DNA from 2 places in the Streptomyces sp. NPDC028635 genome. Region 2 is predicted to be linked to the other one. Evidence: riboswitches for the same ligand, from Rfam matches in the RefSeq annotation. Region 2 holds a riboswitch; the other holds the start of a gene.
The links. A riboswitch is a leader RNA that binds a small molecule or an ion and turns the genes downstream of it on or off. The one in region 2 is predicted to bind S-adenosylmethionine.

Region 1 (10,802 bases), on a different contig from region 2:
GGCCTGCGCCCAGGCATCCGGCCGTGTCGCCCAGGGCGGCCGGGACGATCTCCGGCAGTTTCTGGAAGGTGACCCGCTGCGCGACGGCGTCCCGCAGTGGTGTGAACAAGGTTTCCCCCGCCTCGGCCAGGCCGCCACCGATGATCAGGGTGCGCGGGTCCAGCAGGGTGAGCGCGGTGACCAGGCCGTCGGCGAGGGCGTCGACCGCCTCCTGCCAGACACGGACGGCGTTCGGGTCGCCGGACGCGACGGCCTTGGCGCAGTCCGCCGCGTCGGCTTCCGGGTCGCCGCAGGCCGCGGCCCACGCCTGGCTGACCGCCGACGCGGACGCGAACCGTTCCAGACAGCCGCGCTGCCCGCACGGGCAGGGGGTACCCCCGGGCCGTACGACGATGTGGCCGATCTCGCCGGCGAAGCCGTGCGCGCCCGCCTCGACCCGGCCGCCGATGCCGATCGCGCCGGCGATCCCGGTGCCCAGCGGCACGAACAGATAGCGGTCGGCGCCCCGGCCCGCGCCCAGGCGGCCCTCGGCGAGGCCGCCGGCCCGCACGTCGTGGCCCAGGGCGACGGGCGCGCCGAGCCGCTCGGCGAGCAGGTCGCGCAGGGGCAGGTCGCGCCAGCCGAGGTTGGCGGCGTAGGCGGCGATGCCGTGCTGTTCGTCGACGATGCCGGGGACTACGACACCGGCCGCGGCGGCGGCCTCGCCGAGGTGTGCCTTGCCGTGGGCGCGCAGGTCGGCGGCGAAGCCGAGGATGTTCCCGACGACCGCGTCGGGCCCTCGTTCGCGGCCCGTGGGCCGGCGTGCCTGGTGAAGCAGTTCGCCGTCCGCCCCGACCAGGGCGGCCTTCATCCCGGTGCCGCCCACGTCGAGGGCGATGACATGTCTCACGGGGGACAGTGTGGCCCCACCACCCGCGAGAGGTCTAGTCCACTCGCATGGTGTAGACCTTAATCCGTTAATCGGAAAGTGGTTCAGACGTCTCCTGCGGGTCGGACGTCTGCGAGGGTGGGGGAGCCGGAGCGGTGCAGCGGCGAAGGACGACGACGATCGCGGGGATCTCCGCACTGGGCATGGCGGCGGTGCTCACCGGCTGCGGCGTCACCGGCGACTCCGGTGACGTGACCCTGAAGCTGGTCGCCGCCGACTACGGCGACAACGACTCCAACAGCTCCCGGCACTACTGGGACGACCTCGTCAACGACTACGAGAAGCAGCACCCCGGCGTGAAGATCGACGTCAGCGTGTACTCGTGGAACGACGTCGACCGCAAGGTCAAGGAGATGACCGACGCCGGCCAGGCGCCCGACCTCGCCCAGATCGGCGCCTACGCCGACTACGCGGCCAAGGACGAGCTGTACCGGGCCGACGACGTGCTCTCCATCTCCACCCAGGCCGACTTCGTCTCCCAGCTGGTGTCGGCGGGACAGGTGCACGGGGTGCAGTACGGCATGCCGTTCGCGGCCTCCACCCGGCTGCTCTTCTACAACAAGACCCTCTTCGACAAGGCGCACATCGACCCGCCCAAGACGTGGGCCGAGCTGGCCGCCGACGCCGCCGCGCTCAAGGACAAGGGCGTGAAGTACCCCTACGCGCTGCCGCTCGGGCCGGAGGAGGCGCAGGCCGAGACCATGCAGTGGCTGCTCAGCGGCGGAGGCGGCTACGTCGACACCGTCGGCACCTACGGCATCGACTCCTCGCAGAACGTGCAGACCTTCACCTGGCTGAAGAACGAACTGGTCGGCAAGGACCTCACCGGGCCCGTCGCGCCCGGCAGGCTCAACCGCGCCGACGCCTTCACCGCCTTCGCCGACGGCCAGGTCGGCATGCTCAACGGGCACCCCTCACTGATGCAGATGGCCGCGAAGAAGGGCGTGAAGTTCGGCATGGTCACCATGCCGGGCGTGAACGGGCCCAGCCGGTCGGTGATGGGCGTGGCCGACTGGATGATGGCCTTCAAGAAGAACGGCCACCGCGAGCAGATCCGCGACTTCCTCGACTTCGTCTACAGCGAGAAGAACGTCCTCGACTTCTCCCGCACCTACGACCTGCTGCCCGTCACCACCACCGCCTCCGCGGCGATGAACGGCTCCGGGCAGGACAAGGACATCCAGCCCTTCCTGGAGCAGCTGCCGCTCAGCGAGCTGTACCCGGTCGGCAAGACGTCCTGGGCGTCGGTCAGCGCCGACATCAAGAAGCGCATCGGGCAGACCGTCGACCCCACCGGCAGCGCCGTGTCCGTCCTCGGGCAGCTCCAGTCGGCGGCGGTCGCGGCGGACAGCGCGCAGCCGTAGGGGCGAGACGCCCCCTGGGCGCAGGAGGCCCCTAGCCCGGACCCGAGGCAGCCGCAGGCGTCCGCGCCCGGACCCGAGGCAGCCGCAGGCGTCCGCGCCCGGACCCGAGGCAGCCGCAGGCGTCCGCGCCCGGACCCGAGGCAGCCGCAGGCGTCCGCGGCCGGCCGCGAGGCAGCCCCGGGCTCCCGAGGCAGCCCCGGGCGTCCGCGGCCTTCGTCCGGGCCGGCCACGGGCCCGGCGGCGTTGTCAGTGGGCGGCGGTACCGTTTCGGGCATGGATCAGGAACAGCTCGGGGCGCGCGAACAGGCGATCCTCGCGCTGGAGCGCCGGGGCTTTCCCGGCCCCGGCGCGAAGGAGCGCGCCGTCCGCGAGGAGCTGGGCCTCGCCCCGGTCCGCTACTACCAGCTGCTCAACGCCCTGCTGGACGACACCCGCGCCCTCGCCCACGACCCGGTGACGGTGAACAGGCTCAGACGGATACGGGACGCCCGCCGCGCCGAGCGGTGACGACACGCCTCTCCAGGTTCGGAGGAGGCCCCGCGGGGATAGGTTCGCGATATGGGCAGCCATGACACGCAACCCCCGGACCTTCCCGAACCGGTGACCGCGCAGGGCCGCGAGGGCCTCGACGCCGTCCTCGCCCGCCCCGCCGGGGCGGTGATCGGCCTCGACTTCGACGGCACCCTCGCCCCCATCGTCGCCGACCCCGAGCAGGCCCGCGCCCACCCGGACGCGGTACCCGCCCTCGCCCGCCTCGCCCCCGAGGTCGCCTCGATCGCGGTGGTCACCGGACGGCCCGCGGGCGTCGCCGTACGGCACGGCGGTTTCGCCGGCGTGCCCGGCCTGGAGCACCTCGTCGTCCTCGGCCACTACGGCGCCGAACGCTGGGAGGCCGCCACCGGTGAGCTGACCGCCCCGCCGCCGCACCCCGGCGTCGCGGCGGTGCGCGCCGAGCTGCCCGGGCTGCTGGACTCGGTCGGCGCCTGGCGGGGCACGTGGATCGAGGAGAAGGGCCGCGCTCTCGCCGTGCACACCCGCCGCGCCGAGGATCCGCAGGCCGCGTTCGAGGCGCTGCGCGCGCCGCTGGCGGACCTGGCGGCGCGGCACGGGCTGATCGTCGAGCCCGGCCGCCTGGTGCTGGAGCTGCGCCCGCCGGGGGTCGACAAGGGGGTGGCGCTGACGGAGTACGTCCGTTCGGTGGGCGCCGGATCCGTCGTCTACGCGGGCGACGACCTGGGCGACCTGCCCGCGTTCGCGGCCGTCGACGCGCTGCGCGCCGAGGGCGTCCCGGGTCTGCTCGTGTGCAGCGGCAGCGCGGAGGTCACGGAGCTGTCGAAGCGGGCGGACGTGGTGGTCGACGGCCCGGAGGGAGTCGTACGCCTGCTGTCGGCGCTGGCGGACCGGGTGACCCGGCCCGCCTAGCCGCGCGGGGTCACCCCTGCAACGCCTCCAGCTGTTCCAGGAACCACTTGGCGGGCGGCAGCGCGGTCGCCGCTGCCGCCAGCCGCTTGGCCCGCTCGCCGCGCTCGCCCGCCGGCATGCTCAGCGCCTCGTGCAGGGCGGCCGCCGTCCCGGTCACGTCGTACGGGTTGACCGCGATGGCGTCCTCGCCCAGCTCCTCGAACGCCCCGGCCTCCCGCGACAGCACCAGCGCGCACCCCTCGTCGGAGACGAGCGGCACCTCCTTGGCGACCAGGTTCATCCCGTCCCGGATGGGGTTGACCAGCGCCACGTCCGCGAGCCGGTACGCGGCCAGCGAGCGCGCGAAGTCGTCCTCGACATGCAGCACGACCGGCGTCCAGCCGTCCGTGCCGAAGTCGGCGTTGATCTCCTCGGCCACCCGCTGCACCTCGGCCGTGTAGTCCCGGTAGACGGCGAGGTCCTGCCGGGACGGGTAGGCGAACGCCACGTGCACGACCCGCTCGCGCCACTCGGGGTGGTCCTCCAGCAGCTGCCGGTACGCCAGCAGTCCGCGCACGATGTTCTTCGACAGCTCGGTGCGGTCCACCCGGACGATCGTCCTGCGCCCGGCGCCGATCTGCTCCCGCAGCGCCGCCATCCGCTCACCGACGTCCGTCCGGTGCGCCCGCTCGCGCAGGAAGTCGGCGTCCGCGCCGAGCCCGTGCACCCCGATCCGGGTGGTGCCGAGCCCGCCCGCGAACTGCTCGCAGCACGCCGTGAAGGCGTCCGCCCAGCGCTGGGTGAGGAAGCCGAGCCGGTCCGCGCCCAGCATCCCGTCGAGCACCTGCCGCGCGATGTCGTCCGGCAGCATCCGGAAGTACTCCGGCGGCGCCCACGGCGTGTGCGAGAAGTGCCCGATGCGCAGGTCGGGGCGCAGCGCGCGGAGCATCCCCGGGACCAGGGTCAGGTGGTAGTCCTGCACGATCACCACGGCGCCCTCGGCGGCCTCCTCGGCCAGCGCCTCGGCGAACGCCCGGTTGTACGTCTCGTACGACGCCCACTGCCTGCGGAACTCCGCGTCGAAGACCGGCTCCAGTGGCGTCTGGTACAGCATGTGGTGCACGAACCACAGCACCGAGTTGGCGATGCCGTTGTAGGCGTCGGCGTGCACCTCGGCCGGGATGTCCAGCATCCGCACGCCCTGCTCGCCCTGCCCGCGCCGCACCGCCTCGCGGTCACCGTCGGACAGCGCGGAGCACACCCACAGCGCGCCCGCCTCCGGCCCGATGGCCGACAGCCCGGACACCAGTCCGCCCCCGCCCCGCTTCGCGGTGAGCGAGCCGTCGTCGCCCACCGAGTACGACACCGGGCCGCGGTTGGACGCGACCAGCACCCGAGCCCTCTGATCAGCAGCGTGCGTGGAAGCCATACGCCTCAACCTAGCCCGCCCCGGAAAAACTCAAACGTATGGCCGGATCCGGTGGCCGGTCGTACACCGTGCGTTCACGCCACCTTGCGCGCTGCGTACTCCGCGATCTCCGTCATCGGGGGCCGCTCCTCCGTGTCCACGGAGTACGTGCGCGGCTCGAAGCCGTCCTCGCCCCGCTCGAACTGGGTCAGGGACGGCCGGATCAGGTGGCCGCGGGCCAGCCGGAGCTGGGCGGTGCGGTAGATCGCCGCCGCCATCCGGCCGAGGGCCTGGCCGTCCTGGTGGCGGTGGACGCGCACACCGACGTCGACCTGGGCGAGGGCGTCCAGGCCGACCAGGTGCAGCGCGTCGACGAGCATGCCCAGCTCCACGCCGTAGCCGACGGGGAAGGGCAGCTGTTCCAGCAGGGAGCGGCGGGCCGCGTACTCGCCGCCGAGCGGCTGGACGAACCCGGCCAGCTGAGGCCAGTGCATGTTCAGCAGCGGGCGCGCCATCAGTTCGGTGACCCGGCCGCCCTGGCCCGCGGCGCCGGCCAGCGGGCGGTCGTACATCGCCTTGACCAGCTGCACCTCGGGGTCGGTGAGGAGCGGGCCGGCGATGCCGGTGACGAAGTCGGAGGAGAAGTCCCTCAGGTCCGCGTCGACGAAACAGACGATGTCGCCGCTCGTGACCAGCAGCGAGCGCCACAGCACCTCGCCCTTGCCGGGGACGGCGGGTATGCGCGGCAGGATCTCGTCGCGGTGGACGACGCGGGCGCCCGCCGCCGCGGCCACCTCGGCGGTACGGTCGGTGGAGCCCGAGTCGACCACGACCACCTCGTCGACCAGCGGGACCTGCTGCATGAGGTCGTGCCGGACGACCGCGACGATGTCGCCGACCGTCTCCTCCTCGTTGAGCGCGGGCAGCACGACGGACACCGTCTGCCCCGTGGCGCGCTTGGCGGCCAGGACCTGGTGCAGCGGTCGATCGGTCACGGACCAGGAGCGGGTGCTCAGCCAGCGCTCGACTTCTTCAAGCACGGTCTGCGGCTCCTCACTGTCGTGGTCACACCGGCTCGCGCCGGGTGAAGGGTGATCCAGGTGATCCATCTCGCGGTTCGGACGACTATCTCAACTGTCCAGGCCTTCGGTTACAGTCTTGAACAACGCTGATGACCATCGCATGTCGGGGGTCGACCGCGTTCACAACCGAATACCGCTCATCCAGAGGGGCAGAGGGACACGGCCCGGTGAAGCCCCGGCAACCACCCTGACTCCGGACTCGTTCACGCGAGGCTCCCGGCCGGGGAAGGTGCCAATTCCGTCTCACGGCGAGATGCGTCGTGAGGAAGATGAGGAGAAAGGGCCTCGCCTCACATGGCTGCGCAGACAGTTACCAGCACCTCCACCGTCGATCTCGGTCCCGCCGCGGCCCTGAGCTGCCGCGAATGCGGTCACCGCGTCCCGCTGGGCCCGGTCTTCGCCTGCGAGGAATGTTTCGGCCCGCTCGAGATCGCCTACGACTTCTCGGCGTACGACACCGAGGAACTCCGCAAGCGCATCGAGGCGGGACCCGCGAACATCTGGCGCTACGCACCGCTGCTGCCCGTCCCCGCGGACGTGGCCGACAAGCCGAACATCAACCCGGGCTGGACCAAGCTCGTCAAGGCCGACCACCTCGCCGCCGAGCTCGGCGTCACCGGCGGTCTGTACGTCAAGGACGACTCCGGCAACCCGACCCACTCCTTCAAGGACCGCGTCGTCGCGCAGGCCCTGGAGGCGGCGCGTGCCTTCGGCTTCACCACCCTGTCCTGCTCCTCCACCGGCAACCTGGCCGGCGCCGTCGGCGCCGCCGCCGCCCGGGCCGGCTTCCGCTCGTGCGTGTTCATCCCGCACGACCTGGAGCAGGGCAAGGTCGTCATGGCCGCGATCTACGGCGGCGACCTCGTCGGCATCGAGGGCAACTACGACGACGTGAACCGCTTCTGCTCCGAGCTGATCGGCGACCCGGCCGGCGAGGGCTGGGGCTTCGTCAACGTCAACCTGCGGCCGTACTACGCCGAGGGCTCCAAGACGCTGGCGTACGAGATCTGCGAGCAGCTCGGCTGGCAGCTGCCCGACCAGCTCGTCATCCCGATCGCCTCCGGCTCGCAGCTCACCAAGGTCGACAAGGGCCTGCAGGAGCTGATCAAGCTCGGGCTGGTCGAGGACAAGCCGTACAAGATCTTCGGCGCGCAGGCCGAGGGCTGCTCGCCGGTGTCCACGGCCTTCAAGGCCGGGCACGACGTGGTGCGCCCGCAGAAGCCGAACACCATCGCCAAGTCGCTGGCGATCGGCAACCCGGCCGACGGCCCGTACGTCCTGGACATCGCGCGCCGCACCGGCGGCGCGGTGGAGGACGTCACCGACGAGCAGGTCGTCGACGCGATCAAGCTGCTGGCCCGCACGGAGGGCATCTTCGCGGAGACCGCCGGCGGGGTGACCGTGGGTGTGACGCGCAAGCTGATCGAGAACGGTGTCCTCGACCCGACGAAGACGACGGTCGTCCTGAACACCGGCGACGGCCTGAAGACCCTGGACGCGGTGGCCGGCACCGGCCTGACCGCCACCATCCGCCCGACCCTGGACTCCTTCCGAGAGGCTGGCCTCGCATGAGCGTGACCGTTCGCATCCCCACCATCCTGCGCACCTACACCGGTGGCCAGGCCGAGGTGAAGGCCGAGGGGGCCACCCTCGCCGACGTCATCGCCGACCTGGAGAAGAACCACGCCGGCATCGCCGCGCGGGTGCTGGACGACCAGGGCAAGCTGCGCCGCTTCGTCAACGTGTACGTCAACGACGACGACGTGCGGTTCGAGCAGGGTCTGGAGACGGCCACCCCGGACGGCGCGGGCGTGTCGATCATTCCGGCGGTCGCCGGCGGCTGCTGACACGCAGAGTTCCCCGCATTGCCCCCTCCGTGAGAGAAACGGAGGGGGCAATTCCATGTGATTAGGCGCGGTAGAGTTGGGGAACGCGGCCCGGAATCGACGGGGGCGCGCTCTCATGAACCTGCTGCACGGGCGACAAGAAGTAGCCAAAGTACGCGGGTCTTTTGTCTTTTTTGCACCCTTTGTGTGGCCCGACTTGCTCGTAATTCAGGTGAATTCTCGCGAGATTTCGGACCGGGCCCGTCCAGAATTCTCGTCCGATTGACCTGTTGCAGACGGCAGTTGGACAGATACATTCAGCCGCGGTCGACGCGTTCCGGCGCACGCCCCCTCCCATCGGGGGGCGAGGTCTGACCCGGATCCGCGAAGTGTGGATCTGTGCAAGGGCCAGTAATAGGGGAGTTAGGCATGGCTCAGGGCACCGTCAAGTGGTTCAACGCGGAGAAGGGCTACGGCTTCATCGCGGTCGACGGTGGTGCGGACGTCTTCGTCCACTACAGCGCCATCCAGATGGACGGCTACCGCACCCTGGAAGAGGGCCAGCGGGTCGAGTTCGAGATCTCGCAGGGCCAGAAGGGTCCGCAGGCCGACATGGTTCGCGTCACCGCCTGAACGTTCATTCACGCACGAGGGGCCCGCACCACGCACAGGGTGCGGGCCCTTCCGCGTGCCCGGACGCCTGCCCGGACGGCTGCGGGGGCGTGTTCGCGGGTGGCTGATCGACCGGCCCGGACCCCGAGAGGCGCTTGCACTCGACCATGCCGAGTGCTAATCATTGCGTTAGCACTCTGAAGGTGAGAGTGACAACGTAAGGACCGGGTCGGTGAGGCCGGGGCCGGGCGGGGCAAGGAACCCGCGGGTCTTGGTCGTCCGTCGCGGGCGCGGGCGCGGTCCGAAGTAATCACCCCCAGTCCTGGAGGGACCACTTCACATGGCCAAGATCATCGCGTTCGACGAGGAGGCGCGGCGCGGCCTCGAGCGCGGCATGAACCAGCTCGCGGACGCCGTCAAGGTGACGCTCGGCCCCAAGGGCCGCAACGTCGTCCTCGAGAAGAAGTGGGGCGCGCCCACGATCACCAACGATGGTGTGTCCATCGCCAAGGAGATCGAGCTCGAGGACCCGTACGAGAAGATCGGCGCCGAGCTGGTCAAGGAAGTCGCCAAGAAGACGGACGACGTCGCCGGTGACGGTACGACCACCGCGACCGTGCTCGCCCAGGCCCTGGTCAAGGAAGGCCTGCGCAACGTCGCCGCCGGCGCCAACCCGATGGCTCTGAAGCGCGGTATCGAGAAGGCCGTCGAGGCCGTCTCCGCCGCCCTGCTGGAGCAGGCGAAGGACGTCGAGACCAAGGAGCAGATCGCCTCCACGGCCTCCATCTCCGCCGCCGACACCCAGATCGGCGAGCTGATCGCCGAGGCGATGGACAAGGTCGGCAAGGAAGGCGTCATCACCGTCGAGGAGAGCAACACCTTCGGCCTCGAGCTCGAGCTCACCGAGGGCATGCGCTTCGACAAGGGCTACATCTCCGCCTACTTCGCGACCGACATGGAGCGCATGGAGGCGGTGCTCGAGGACCCGTACATCCTCATCGCCAACTCCAAGATCTCCTCGGTCAAGGACCTGCTCCCGCTCCTGGAGAAGGTCATGCAGTCGGGCAAGCCGCTGCTGATCATCGCCGAGGACGTCGAGGGCGAGGCCCTGTCGACCCTGGTCGTCAACAAGATCCGCGGCACCTTCAAGTCCGTCGCCGTCAAGGCCCCGGGCTTCGGCGACCGCCGCAAGGCCATGCTCGGCGACATCGCCATCCTCACGGGCGGCGAGGTCATCTCCGAGGAGGTCGGCCTCAAGCTGGAGAACGCGACCCTGGACCTCCTGGGCCGCGCCCGCAAGGTCGTCATCACCAAGGACGAGACCACCATCGTCGACGGTGCCGGCTCCTCGGACCAGGTCGCGGGCCGCGTGAACCAGATCCGCGCCGAGATCGAGAACAGCGACTCCGACTACGACCGCGAGAAGCTGCAGGAGCGCCTGGCGAAGCTCGCCGGCGGTGTCGCGGTCATCAAGGCCGGTGCCGCCACCGAGGTGGAGCTCAAGGAGCGCAAGCACCGCATCGAGGACGCCGTCCGCAACGCCAAGGCGGCCGTCGAGGAGGGCATCGTCGCCGGTGGTGGCGTGGCCCTGCTGCAGACCACCCACGTCTTCGACAAGCTCGAGCTCGACGGTGACGAGGCGACCGGTGCCCAGGCCGTGAAGCTCGCGCTCGAGGCCCCGCTGAAGCAGATCGCGGTCAACGCCGGCCTCGAGGGCGGCGTCGTGGTGGAGAAGGTGCGCAACCTGACCCCGGGCCACGGCCTGAACGCCGCGACCGGCGAGTACGTCGACCTGGTCGCCGAGGGCATCATCGACCCGGCCAAGGTGACGCGCTCCGCGCTGCAGAACGCCGCGTCGATCGCCGCGCTGTTCCTCACCACCGAGGCCGTCATCGCCGACAAGCCGGAGAAGGCCGCGGCCCCGGCCGGCGGCGGCATGCCGGGCGGTGACATGGACTTCTGATCCTCTCGGATCACCTGTCCTTACGGGTCTTCGCGAAGGCCTTTTCCGAGGGCGGCACTCCCAGCATCGGCTGAGGGTGCCGCCCTCGGGCGTGTCCGGGGTCACACCCGCCGGGCCCGGTCGCCGGAATGAGGGGCGGGCCGTGCATGGTTGCTTCAGTGAGTGCAACAATGCGCGCGCACATACCAACCGGTCACCAGAGGAGCCTCCCCATGAGC
Region 2 (10,802 bases):
CGGTCAGACCCTGGTCACCGACGAGATCGGCATCATGCCGACCGGGTCGTAGCGCACCGGGGCGCCCGGGTAGGGGGCGTGGATGACGCGGCCGTTGCCTACGTACATCCCGACGTGGCTGGCGTCGGAGCGGTAGACGACCAGGTCGCCGGGGCGGGCCTGGGAGAGCGGTACCTGCCGGCCGGCGAAGCGCTGTTCCTGCGAGGTGCGCGGCAGGTGCACCCCGGCCCGGGCGTACGCCCACTGCATCAGACCCGAGCAGTCGAACCCGGTGGGGCCGTTGGCGCCCCACACGTAGGGCCTGCCGAGAGCGGCGCGGGCGGCGGCGACCGCGGCGGCGGCCCGCCCGGAGGCCGGCACGGCGCCGACGGGGTCGGGCAGATCGGTGCGGCCGGAGCGCGAGGTGCGCTCGTAGGCGGCGCGTTCCGCGTCCGGCAGGGAGTTGAGCAACTGGCGCGCCTTGGCGAGCTTGTGCTCGACCGTCTTCTTGTGCCGGGCGACGGCCGCGCGGCTGCGCTCGAGTTCGGCCAGCTGCCGGGTCGCTTCGGCGCGTTCCTGGGCGAGTTCGCGCAGGGCGCCCTGCAGTTCGTGCAGCTGGCCCGCCTGGTGGGCGGTGATCCGGTCGAGCACGGAGGCCTTGTCCAGGTAGTCGTCCGGGTCGGCGGAGAACAGCAGCGCCACGGCCGGGTCCATGCCGCCGGAGCGGTACTGGGCGCCGGCCAGCGAACCCAGCGTCTCCCGCAGTTCGTTGACCTTCTCCTGCTGACGGGCGATCAGATCCTGGCTGTCGCCCACCTGACGGCGCAGCGTGTCGGTCCGCTCGTCGGCCTTGTTGTACGCCTCGGTGGCCTTCTCGGCCTCCTCGTAGAGGCGGTCGACCTCGGCCCGGGCATCGCCCTGCGGCGCGGCCACGGCGGAACCGGCCGGTACGGCACCGAGGGCGGCGGCCGCGACGGACAGCACACTGAGGGCGGCGCACGCGCCCCGGTCGAACCCGGAGTGCGCGAGGCGACGGCGATGGGAACCCACGGGAGGCCGCGCTCCTTCCACTGGGGAACAGGACTGCTCCCCACGGCACCGGGAACACCGTGAACGGCGAAGGCCGGGGAAACGCGGCAGACAGTAGCCCCGCCACGGGCCGGCGGCCAAAGACCGCCGCGGCCACACACGGTGACGCCCCGCCGCTGACGCAGGTCATCGGCGGGGCGTGGGGTCATTTCCCGTCGCCAGGATTCGCCCGTTCGGGCGGCACGACGTGTTGATCTTGTCGACTCCGGGGTGTCCCGGCGCGCTCGACGAGGGTCAGATCCGCACGCCGAACTGGAACGGCATGTTGTTGATCGACTCGTACCGCACGACGGTGCCGGTGCGCGGGGCGTGGAGCACCTGGCCGTTGCCCGCGTACAGGCCCACGTGGTGCAGGTCGCCGTAGAAGAGCACCAGGTCGCCGACCTGGAGGTCGCTCATGGAGTAGATGCGCGTGCCGGCGTTGGCCTGGGCCTGGGAGGTGCGGGGGATGGAGACCCCGGCCTGGGCGTAGGCCCAGGAGGTCAGGCCCGAGCAGTCGAAGGAGGAGGGGCCGGTGGCGCCGTAGACGTACGGGGAACCGAGCCTGGACTGGGCGGCCGAGAACGCGGCGGCGGCGCGGCCGGAGGCGGCCTTGGAGTTGCCGAGGTCGACGCGGCTGCTCGCGGAGCGGCTGGCGCGGGCGTCCTCGGCGGCCATCGCGGCCTTCTCTGCGGCGCTCAGGGAGTTGAGCAGCTTCTGCGCCTCGGCGAGCTTGCCCTGGACTTCCTTCTTCTTCTTGCCCAGCTCGGTGCGGGTGGCGGAGAGGTCCTTGAGCTTCGCGGCGGCCTCGGAACGCTCCTGGGCGAGCTGGCGCTGCTTCTCCTGGATCTTCTTCAGCGCCTCGACCTGCTGGCCGCTCAACTGGTCGAGCGTGGAGGCCTTGTCGAGGTAGTCGTCCGGGTCGGCGGAGAGGAACAGCTGGACGGAGGAGTCGATGCTGCCGCTGCGGTACTGGGCGGCGGCCGCCTGGCCTATGCCGTCCCGCAGTTCGTTGAGTTCCTCCTGGCCGCGCGCCACGTTGTCCTGGATGGTGGAGATGTCCTTCTGGAGCTTCTCCTGCTTCTCCTTGGCGCCGTTGTACTTCTCGGTGGCCTGCTCGGCCTCCTCGTAGAGCTTGTCGACCTTGGCCTTGACCTCGTCCTTGCTCGGCTTCTCGCTCGGCGCGGCGCTGGCCGCCTGCGCGCTGATGGCGACGGCAGCGGCGGCTGCGGTGGTCAGCACGGTCACACGTGCACGGCTCGGCTGCTTGGGTCGACGGTGGGACGCCACGGAGGCGAACTCCTTCTTGTGAGTGATCACCCGTTCGGAGGTTCGATGGCAGACCCTAGTGACCTTCTTGTGATCATTCAAATCCTCACAGCAAAAAATCCAGCCCCGCCATGCATTCTTTGCACACAACTCACCAGGGGTGACACCGGATTGACCGTGCGTGGAGCGCGACGAGCCTCAATTCGGGCATTGGGGCCGTGCGTTCACCTTCTAGGACAGTCGCTTGAGGAGTACCGCAGAAGCCACGGGCCGGGCACCGGCGCGTGCGACGCCGTCGGCCACCTCCCGGTCGGTGGAGGCGACGATGACCGGACGGCCGGGCGGCTCGGCCCGCACCAGCTGGCGGATCAGCTCGTCCGCCGTCACGCCCGGCTTGGAGAACAGCACCCGCACCCCGCGCGGCGGCGCCAGCAGCACCGGCGCCACCAGCTCGGCCCCGTCGAAGACACAGGTGACCTCGGCGCCGGTCTGCGCGGCGAGCGCGGACAGCTGCCCGAGGAGCCTCAGGCGCTGCTTCTCCAGCGGCATCTGGGGATAGCCGGTCTTGGTGACGTTGTAGCCGTCGACGACCAGATGTGCCTGCGGCAGCGCGAGCAACTGGTCGAGGATCGCCGGGTCGTTCTCCGACAGGGCGCGCGCCGCGATGTCCTTCGGCGTCATCCGCCCCGGCTCGACGGCGTCCACGGTCTCGGCCGGGCGCACGGAAACCGGCGGCAGGGCGAGTTCACGCCGCAGCCCCTGGGTGGCGTCCAGCAGGGTGTCCAGCAGCAGCCGGACGCGCATGTCCTCCACGCTGCGCCCCTCGCGTGCCGCGCGGCGGGTCGCCTCCAGGGCGGCCTCCGCCTCGCCCAGGCGCGCCTTGAGGCGCCGTGACTCGCTCTCCGCCGAGGACACCTGCGCCTGCGTCTCGGCGCGTACGGCCTCCATCTCGGCCTGCACCTTGCGCACGGCCGCCTCACCGCGCTTGACGTCGCTGAGGGCGGCACGCAGCTTGCGGTGAAGCGATTCCGCTTCCTTCCTGGCCTGGTCCAGCTCCGCGCGCAGCCGATCGGTCTCGGCCCGGGTGTGCTCCTTCGTCTGCGCGAGCAGCTCGCGCAGCCGCTCCAGCTCGGCGCGGCTCTCCTCGTCGACGCGCTCGGCGTGGGCGCGCTGCGCCTCCTCGCCGGCCGCCGTGACCAGCTTGACCCAGGCCGCCGGCCGCAGCACATAGGCCGCGGCCGCCACGTCGAGCGGGTCCGCGGCCGGGGGCGGCGAGCCGGAGTCCAGGGCGCCGGCCAGCTCCGGCTGCGCCTCTCTGAACTTCTCGCCGATCCGCTGCCGGAACAGCGGATCGGTCTCCAGCGCGGCCGCCATCGCGTTCCCGGCGAACTTGGCCCGCCGGTTCGGCGCGAACCGCGCGTACTGCCGAAGCTGCGCGGGCAGTTCGCCGACGGTCAGTCCGCCGAAGCCGTCCGCGACGATCTGGACGACTCTGCGGCGCACGCCGTCGGGCAGCGGACGGTCGAGCACCTCAGCGGCGCCGTCGCCCGGCCCCCCGCCTGTGGTCTCCACCATCCGTCACTCCTGTACCTGTCGTACGGTTCCCTGTCGGCCGTGCGGGGCGCTGCGCTCAGGCCTCGGCCGCGGGCCGGTCCACGAGCTCCACCTGGTCCACGGCGTTGCACCAGCGGCAGCGCACCGACTCGATGGTCTCACTGAGCACCTCGCGCTCCTCGACCTTGGGCTCGCCCGCGAGATCGAGGTGCACGTACTCGACGACCTTCGACGAGCGGGTCACGTCGAAGCGGGTGAGGTTGCCGCAGAGCGTGCAGCGCCACCGCGTCGTGGCGGTCGGCAGGGGAACCGTCATCGTGACTGTTCGCTTTCTTCCAGTGTCCGTGACGCACCGGGCTCCCCGGTGCGTGTGGCTCGTAACCCTACGGCCTGGCGGTGACTCGCCGCTGGTCCGTCCACGGCGGCGAGGCGGCCTCGTCCGATGCATCCCGTTACGTCATGCTCTGTAGACATGATCGGCAACTGGACGACCGCGGCCGGCAAGGCGGCCAGGACCCTCCGGCGCACCTCGGCCCCGGTGACGTACGGACTGATCGCCGTGTGCTGCCTGATCTTCCTGCTGGGGCCGGCGGCGGGCGTCAACCCCGTCTACGGCCACGGTGACGAGCTGCTCACCGCCCAGCGGGCGTATTTCCGGCGCTGGGGCGTGGTCCCGGCCGAACTCCTCCAGGGCTCCCCGCGAGCGGTCCTGACACCCGTGACCGCCCTGTTCGTGCACGGCAGCTGGGTGCATCTGCTCGGCAACATGCTCTTCCTCTACGTCTTCGGAGCGATGACCGAGGAACGGATGGGCCGCGGCCGGTTCGTCGTCTTCTACGTCGGCTGCGGCTGCCTGGCCCTGCTGGGATACGCCGCCGCACACGCCGCATCCGAGCAGTCGCTGGTCGGCGCCTCGGGGGCGATCTCTGCGGTCCTCGGCGCGTTTCTCTCCCTCTTTCCCCGCGCCCGGGTGACCAGTCTCCTGCCGTTCCTGTTCTTCGTGCCGCTGCGCTTCCCGGCGTGGGTCGTCCTGCCGTTCTGGGCGGCGCTGCAGTGGCTGGCGGCGGGGCGGGCGACCGAGGGGCCGGGGGTGGCGTACCTGGCGCATCTGATCGGGTTCGGGCTGGGCTTCCTGGTCGCGTGGGCCCTCTTCCGCCGTACCACTAGAGTGAAAGCCGCCCCTGCTCCGGCCCCCGAGGGAGAGAACCAGCCGTGATCACCGCGATCGTCCTCATCAAGACCAGCGTGGACCGGATCCCCGAGATCGCCGAGCAGATCGCTTCGCTGGAGTCGGTGAGCGAGGTCTTCTCCGTGACGGGCACGTACGACCTGATCGCCATGGTGCGGGTGCGCCGGCACGAGGACCTGGCGGAGGTCATCCCGGGACGGATCAGCAAGATCCCCGGCGTGGAGGGCACGGACACGCACGTGGCGTTCCGGACGTACTCCCAGCACGACCTGGAGGCGGCGTTCGCCATCGGTCTGGACTCCTGACCGCGCGCACACCGCCTCCCCGGGCGTCGGGTCCCCTCAGACCGCCGGGACGCAGCGGCCGTCCTCCGTCCGGTACGTCCAGCGGGCGCCCTGGGTGACCAGTTCCCGCACCGCCGTGACGAAGCGCTCGACGTGCTCGTCCGGGGTGCCCGCGCCGAAGCTCACGCGGATGGCGTTGAGGGACTTCTCGCCGGGGGCCGCCTCGGGGGCGCCGCACTCGCCCTGGGTCTGGGGGTCGCTGCCGAGCAGGGTGCGCACCAGCGGGTGGGCGCAGAAGAGGCCGTCGCGGACGCCGATGCCGTACTCGGCGGACAGGGCCGCGGCGAAATGCGAGCTGTTCCAGCCCTCGACGACGAACGAGATCACGCCCACCCGCGGCGCGTCGTCGCCGAACAGGGAGAGGATCTTCACCTCGGGCACGTCCGCCAGGCCCTCGCGGACCGCGGCGATCAGGTGCTGCTCGCGCGCGACCAGGGTGTCCCAGCCGGCCTCGGTCAGCGCCTTGCAGGCGGAGGCGATGGAGTGGACGCCGATCACGTTCGGGGAGCCGGCCTCGTGGCGGGCGGCGCTGTCGTGCCACTCCACGTCCACTCCACCGTCCTCGCGCCGGGCGACCTTGCGGCTGGCGCCGCCGCCGGCGAGGTAGGGGTCGGCGGCCCGGAGCCAGTCGGCGCGGCCGGCGAGGACGCCGGAGCCGAAGGGGGCGTACAGCTTGTGGCCGGAGAAGGCGACCCAGTCGACGTCGAGGTCGCGCACGCTCACCGGGTGGTGCGGGGCGAGCTGGGCGGCGTCCAGGACGATCCGGGCGCCGTGGGCGTGCGCGGCGGCGGCCAGCTCGCGCACCGGCCACAGCTCGCCGGTGACGTTGGAGGCGCCGGTGACGCAGACCAGGGCCGGACCGTGGGGGTCTCGGCCGGCGAGGGCGCGCTCCAGGGTCTCGACGGCCTGCTGCGGGGTGCGCGGGGCGTTGAGGTAGGTGACCTCGGCGTGCTGCCAGGGCAGCAGCGAGGCGTGGTGCTCGGTCTCGAAGACGAAGACCTGGCAGTCGGCCGGGATCGCCCGGGCCAGCAGGTTGAGCGAGTCCGTCGTGGAGCGGGTGAACACGACCTGGTCGCCCTCGCGGCAGTCGAGGAACTCCGCGACCGTCTTCCGGGCGTTCTCGAACAGGTCCGTGGACAGCTGGGAGAGGTAGCCGGCACCGCGGTGCACGCTGCCGTAGTACGGCGCGTACGCGGCCACGTCGTCCCAGACGCGCTGCAGGGCGGGGGCGCTGGCGGCGTAGTCGAGTGCCGCGTAGGTGACCTCGCCGCCGGTGACGAGCGGGACGGTGACATCCCGGCCCAGAACGGGCAGCGGGGCACAAACGGAACGGTCGGAGGCAGCGGTGGGGACAGACATGGCGGAACTCCCGTGAGGACGCGCGAGACGGCGCGGGAACGAGTGAAAGAGGGTGTGCGGAGGCGGGGCTCTGCGGCCCTAGCGCATTCGCTTGCTCACGGAAGACTCCTCGACGACCAGGACCCCTGGGTTCGCGAGGGGTCCGCGCTTGCCGCAGACCTTGCTGACTGCGGCCTGGTCTTCACCCGGGGCACCCCGCCACGGACGGAGGGTTGCCGGACAGTCGGCCGGGGCCTCATGACTGTCACTCATGACCTGGTCAAGGAACGTAACGGAAGTGATCGGCGTCCCGCAACCCGAGTCCGGATCGCGGGACGCGTTTCGGTGGACGCTAGGAGTTGCTGGCGGCCACCCAGCGCTCCAGCGTGCGCTTGGCGGAGCCGGAGTCGATGGAGTGGGCGGCCTTCGCCATGCCGGCGCGGATCTGGTCGGCCAGGGGGGCGTCGGTCGGCGCCAGGGCGACCAGCGCGGCCGCCGAGTTGAGCACGACGGCGTCCCGGACGGGGCCCTGCTCGCCGTCCAGCAGGCGCCGGGCCACCTCGGCGTTGTAGGAGGCGTCGGCGCCGCGCAGGGCCTCCACGGGGGCCAGGTCGATGCCGACCTCCCGCGGGTCGAAGGTCTCCTCGGTCACCTTGCCGTCGCGGACGATCCAGACCCGGGACGTGGAGGTGATCGTCAGTTCGTCCAGGCCGTCGTCGCCCCGGAAGACCAGGGAGGAGTTGCCGCGCTCGGCGAAGACGCCGGCCACGATGGGCGCCATCTTCGCGTCGGCGACACCGACGGCCTGCGCCCGCACCTTCGCCGGGTTGGTCAGCGGACCCAGCACGTTGAAGGTGGTGCGGATGCCCAACTGGCCTCGCGCGGCGGCCACATGACGCAGCGCCGGGTGGAACTTCACCGCGAAGCAGAAGGTGATGCCGGCCTCCTCGGCCACCTGGGGCACCCGGTGCAGCGGCAGGTTGAGATTGACGCCGAGCTTCTCGAGCACGTCCGAGGCGCCGGAGGCCGAGGACGCGGCGCGGTTGCCGTGCTTGACGACCTTCGCGCCCGTGCCGGCCACGACGATCGAGGACATCGTGGAGATGTTCACCGTCTTCGCGCCGTCGCCGCCGGTGCCGACGATGTCGACGGTCGGACCGGGCACCTCGATGACGTTGGCGTGGTCGTACATCGCCCGGACGAGGCCGGTGATCTCCTCGACCGTCTCGCCCTTGGCCCGCAGCGCGACCGCGAACCCGGCGATCTGCGCGTCGGTGGCCTCACCGAGCATGATCTGGTCCATCGCCCAGGCGGTGTCCTCGGCACTCTGGTCACGGCCCTCGAGCAGGCCGTTCAGCACACGGGGCCAGGAACGGCCCGCCGCGGTGTCGCCTCCAGCGGGGGTCACAGCGCTCATCAGCCGCTCCTGGTCGTCTCACGCATCGAATGACACCTCCACCCTATCCAGCCCCGCCCACGGCGAAGGGCCCCGTCCGAACACCGGACGGAGCCCGGCGGCAGGCGGCGGCCGTACAGGCCGCAGCCCCCCCTCCCCCGGGGAAGCCCGGGCGGGCACGGCGACCGGGCGGGCACGGTGGCCGGGCGGACACGGCGAAGGGCCCCGTCCGAACACCGGACGGGGCCCTTCGACCGTGGCGTGGCTGACGCAGCGATCAGTGGTGGCCGTGGCCGCTCGTGATCTCCCTGTACTCCTCGGCGGTCGGCTTCGGAACCTGCGCCTCCTCACCGAAGTACGCCTCGCTGAGCTTGGCGCGCAGCTTCTCTCCGCCCTTCACCTTGCGCTCGACACCGTTCTCGTCGACCGTGGGGCCGATCTCGAGCGGCTGGTACTGCTCGTGCGCGGTGAGGGTGTGCAGCGCCTCCTGGCTGAGGGGCTCGTGGACCTCGATGAACTCACCGTGCGGCAGGCGCTTGATGGTGCCGGTCTCGCGACCGTGCAGCACCTTCTCCTTGTCCCGGCGCTGCAGGCCGAGGCAGATCCGCTTGGTGATCAGGAACGCGAGGACCGGTCCGACGAAGACGAAGATCCGGACGAACCAGGTGACCGCGTTGATCGACAGGTGGAAGTGCGTGGCCCACAGGTCGTTGCCGCCACCGATCAGCAGGGTCAGGTACACCGTCATCCAGGCGACGCCGAGACCCGTGCGCGTCGGGGCGTTGCGCGGGCGGTCCAGGATGTGGTGCTCACGCTTGTCACCGGTGACCCAGGCCTCGATGAACGGGTAGACCGCGATCGCCACCAGGACCAGCGGGAAGATCACCAGCGGGATGAACACGCCGAGGACCAGCGTGTGACCCCAGAAGTTGATCTCCCAGCCCGGCATGAAGCGGATCAGACCCTCGGAGAAGCCCATGTACCAGTCGGGCTGGGCGCCCGTGGACACCTGGTCCGGCCGGTAGGGGCCCATGGCCCAGATCGGGTTGATCTGCGCGATCGCGGAGATGACCGCGATGACACCGAAGACCAGGAAGAAGAAGCCGCCCGCCTTCGCCATGTACACCGGAAGCAGCGGCATGCCGACGACGTTCTTGTTCGTCTTGCCGGGGCCCGCGAACTGGGTGTGCTTGTGGTAGAAGACCAGGATCAGGTGGGCCACCATCAGGCCCAGCATGATGCCCGGCAGCAGCAGGATGTGGATCGAGTAGAAGCGGGCCACGAAGTCGCCGCCCGGGAACTCGCCGCCGAAGAGGAAGAACGACAGGTACGTGCCGACGATCGGCACGGACAGGATCGCGCCCTCCATGAAGCGGACACCGGTGCCGGAGAGCAGGTCGTCCGGGAGCGAGTAACCGGTGAAGCCGGTGAACATGCCCAGGACGAACAGCAGGAAGCCGAACAGCCAGTTGACCTCACGCGGCTTGCGGAACGCGCCCGTGAAGAACACGCGCATCATGTGCACGAACATGCCCGCGAGGAAGATCAGCGCGGCCCAGTGGTGGATCTGCCGGATGAGCAGACCACCGCGCACGTCGAAGGAGATGTGCAGGGTCGACTTGAACGCCTCGGACATCATCTGCCCCTGCAGCGGGACATACGTGCCGTGGTACTCGACCTCGTTCATCGACGGGTGGAAGAACAGCGTCAGATAGACACCCGTCAGAATGATGATGAGGAAGCTGTACATGCACACTTCGCCCAACATGAACGACCAGTGGTCGGGGAAGATCTTGCGCATGTTGGACTTGGCGAGGGAGTAGATCCCCAGCCGGCCGTCGGCCCAGTCGGCGACGCGCTCGCCGGCCGGTGCCTTCCCGCGTGAGCGGGGTGCTTCGTTGGCGTGAGTACTCATCCGCGCTCCCAGAAAGCAGGACCGACGGGCTCCTCGAAGTCGCCGAGCGCCTCGAGGTAGCCCTCGTCGTTCACACCGATGCGCAGCTGCGGCAGGGCGTGACCGGCGGGACCGAAGATCACACGGGCACCGTCGGACAGGTCGAAGGTGGACTGGTGGCAGGGGCACAGCACGTGGTGCGTCTGCTGCTCGTACAGCGAGATCGGGCAACCGACGTGGGTGCAGATCTTGGAGTACGCCACGATGCCCTCGTGCGACCACTCCAGCTCACGCTTGTCCTTGATGTTCTCCGGCTGGAGCCGGACGATCATCAGGGCCGCCTTGGCGATCTCGGTCTGGAAGTTCTCGTCGTGCTCCTCCAGGCCCTCGGGCTTGGCGAAGGTGAGCGAACCGACCGCGACGTCCTCGGGACGCAGCGGCTCGTTCGTGTTCACGTTGACGAGGAGCTTGCCCTTGGACCACAGCGTGTGACGCAGGCTCGTCCCGGGCAGCGGACCGAGGTCGCGCAGCAGGAACAGGCCCGACAGCGGGACCAGGGTCAGCGCGCCGAACATCGTGTTGCGGATCAGCTTGCGCCGGCCCAGCGCCGACTCCTTGGCGCCCTGGCGGAAGTCCGCGTGGACCTTCGCCCGGACCTCCGGGGAGGCCTCGATCGGGTGACGCTCGTCGGCGACCTCCACGTCGGACATCAGGGTGCGGGCCCAGTGGACCGCGCCCGCGCCGATGCAGAACAGCGCCGTGCCGAGGGTC

Region 1: linked by a shared signal. The riboswitch ahead of thrC (threonine synthase) and the one ahead of AB0E88_RS21530 (aminotransferase class V-fold PLP-dependent enzyme) in region 2 are both predicted to bind S-adenosylmethionine.

What each region holds. Positions count from the first base shown of each region.
Region 1 is NZ_JBEZWX010000015.1:82,865-93,666, reverse strand. Features, by position in the region: gene AB0E88_RS18570 (ROK family protein) at 1-889, opposite strand, end outside; gene AB0E88_RS18565 (extracellular solute-binding protein) at 1,072-2,292, shown strand; gene AB0E88_RS18560 (DUF3263 domain-containing protein) at 2,566-2,799, shown strand; gene otsB (trehalose-phosphatase) at 2,851-3,714, shown strand; gene AB0E88_RS18550 (trehalose-6-phosphate synthase) at 3,725-5,122, opposite strand; gene AB0E88_RS18545 (glucosyl-3-phosphoglycerate synthase) at 5,197-6,141, opposite strand; SAM riboswitch class I at 6,318-6,459, shown strand; gene thrC (threonine synthase) at 6,478-7,755, shown strand; gene AB0E88_RS18535 (MoaD/ThiS family protein) at 7,752-8,030, shown strand; gene AB0E88_RS18530 (cold-shock protein) at 8,439-8,642, shown strand; gene groL (chaperonin GroEL) at 8,962-10,584, shown strand; gene AB0E88_RS18520 (NADH:flavin oxidoreductase) at 10,797-10,802, shown strand, end outside.
Region 2 is NZ_JBEZWX010000020.1:20,215-31,016, reverse strand. Features, by position in the region: gene AB0E88_RS21560 (NlpC/P60 family protein) at 4-1,029, opposite strand; gene AB0E88_RS21555 (NlpC/P60 family protein) at 1,303-2,337, opposite strand; gene AB0E88_RS21550 (NYN domain-containing protein) at 2,548-3,891, opposite strand; gene AB0E88_RS21545 (hypothetical protein) at 3,947-4,186, opposite strand; gene AB0E88_RS21540 (rhomboid family intramembrane serine protease) at 4,343-5,086, shown strand; gene AB0E88_RS21535 (Lrp/AsnC ligand binding domain-containing protein) at 5,083-5,364, shown strand; gene AB0E88_RS21530 (aminotransferase class V-fold PLP-dependent enzyme) at 5,401-6,762, opposite strand; SAM riboswitch class IV at 6,902-7,018, opposite strand; gene trpD (anthranilate phosphoribosyltransferase) at 7,094-8,158, opposite strand; gene AB0E88_RS21520 (cytochrome bc complex cytochrome b subunit) at 8,415-10,052, opposite strand; gene AB0E88_RS21515 (Rieske 2Fe-2S domain-containing protein) at 10,049-10,802, opposite strand, start outside.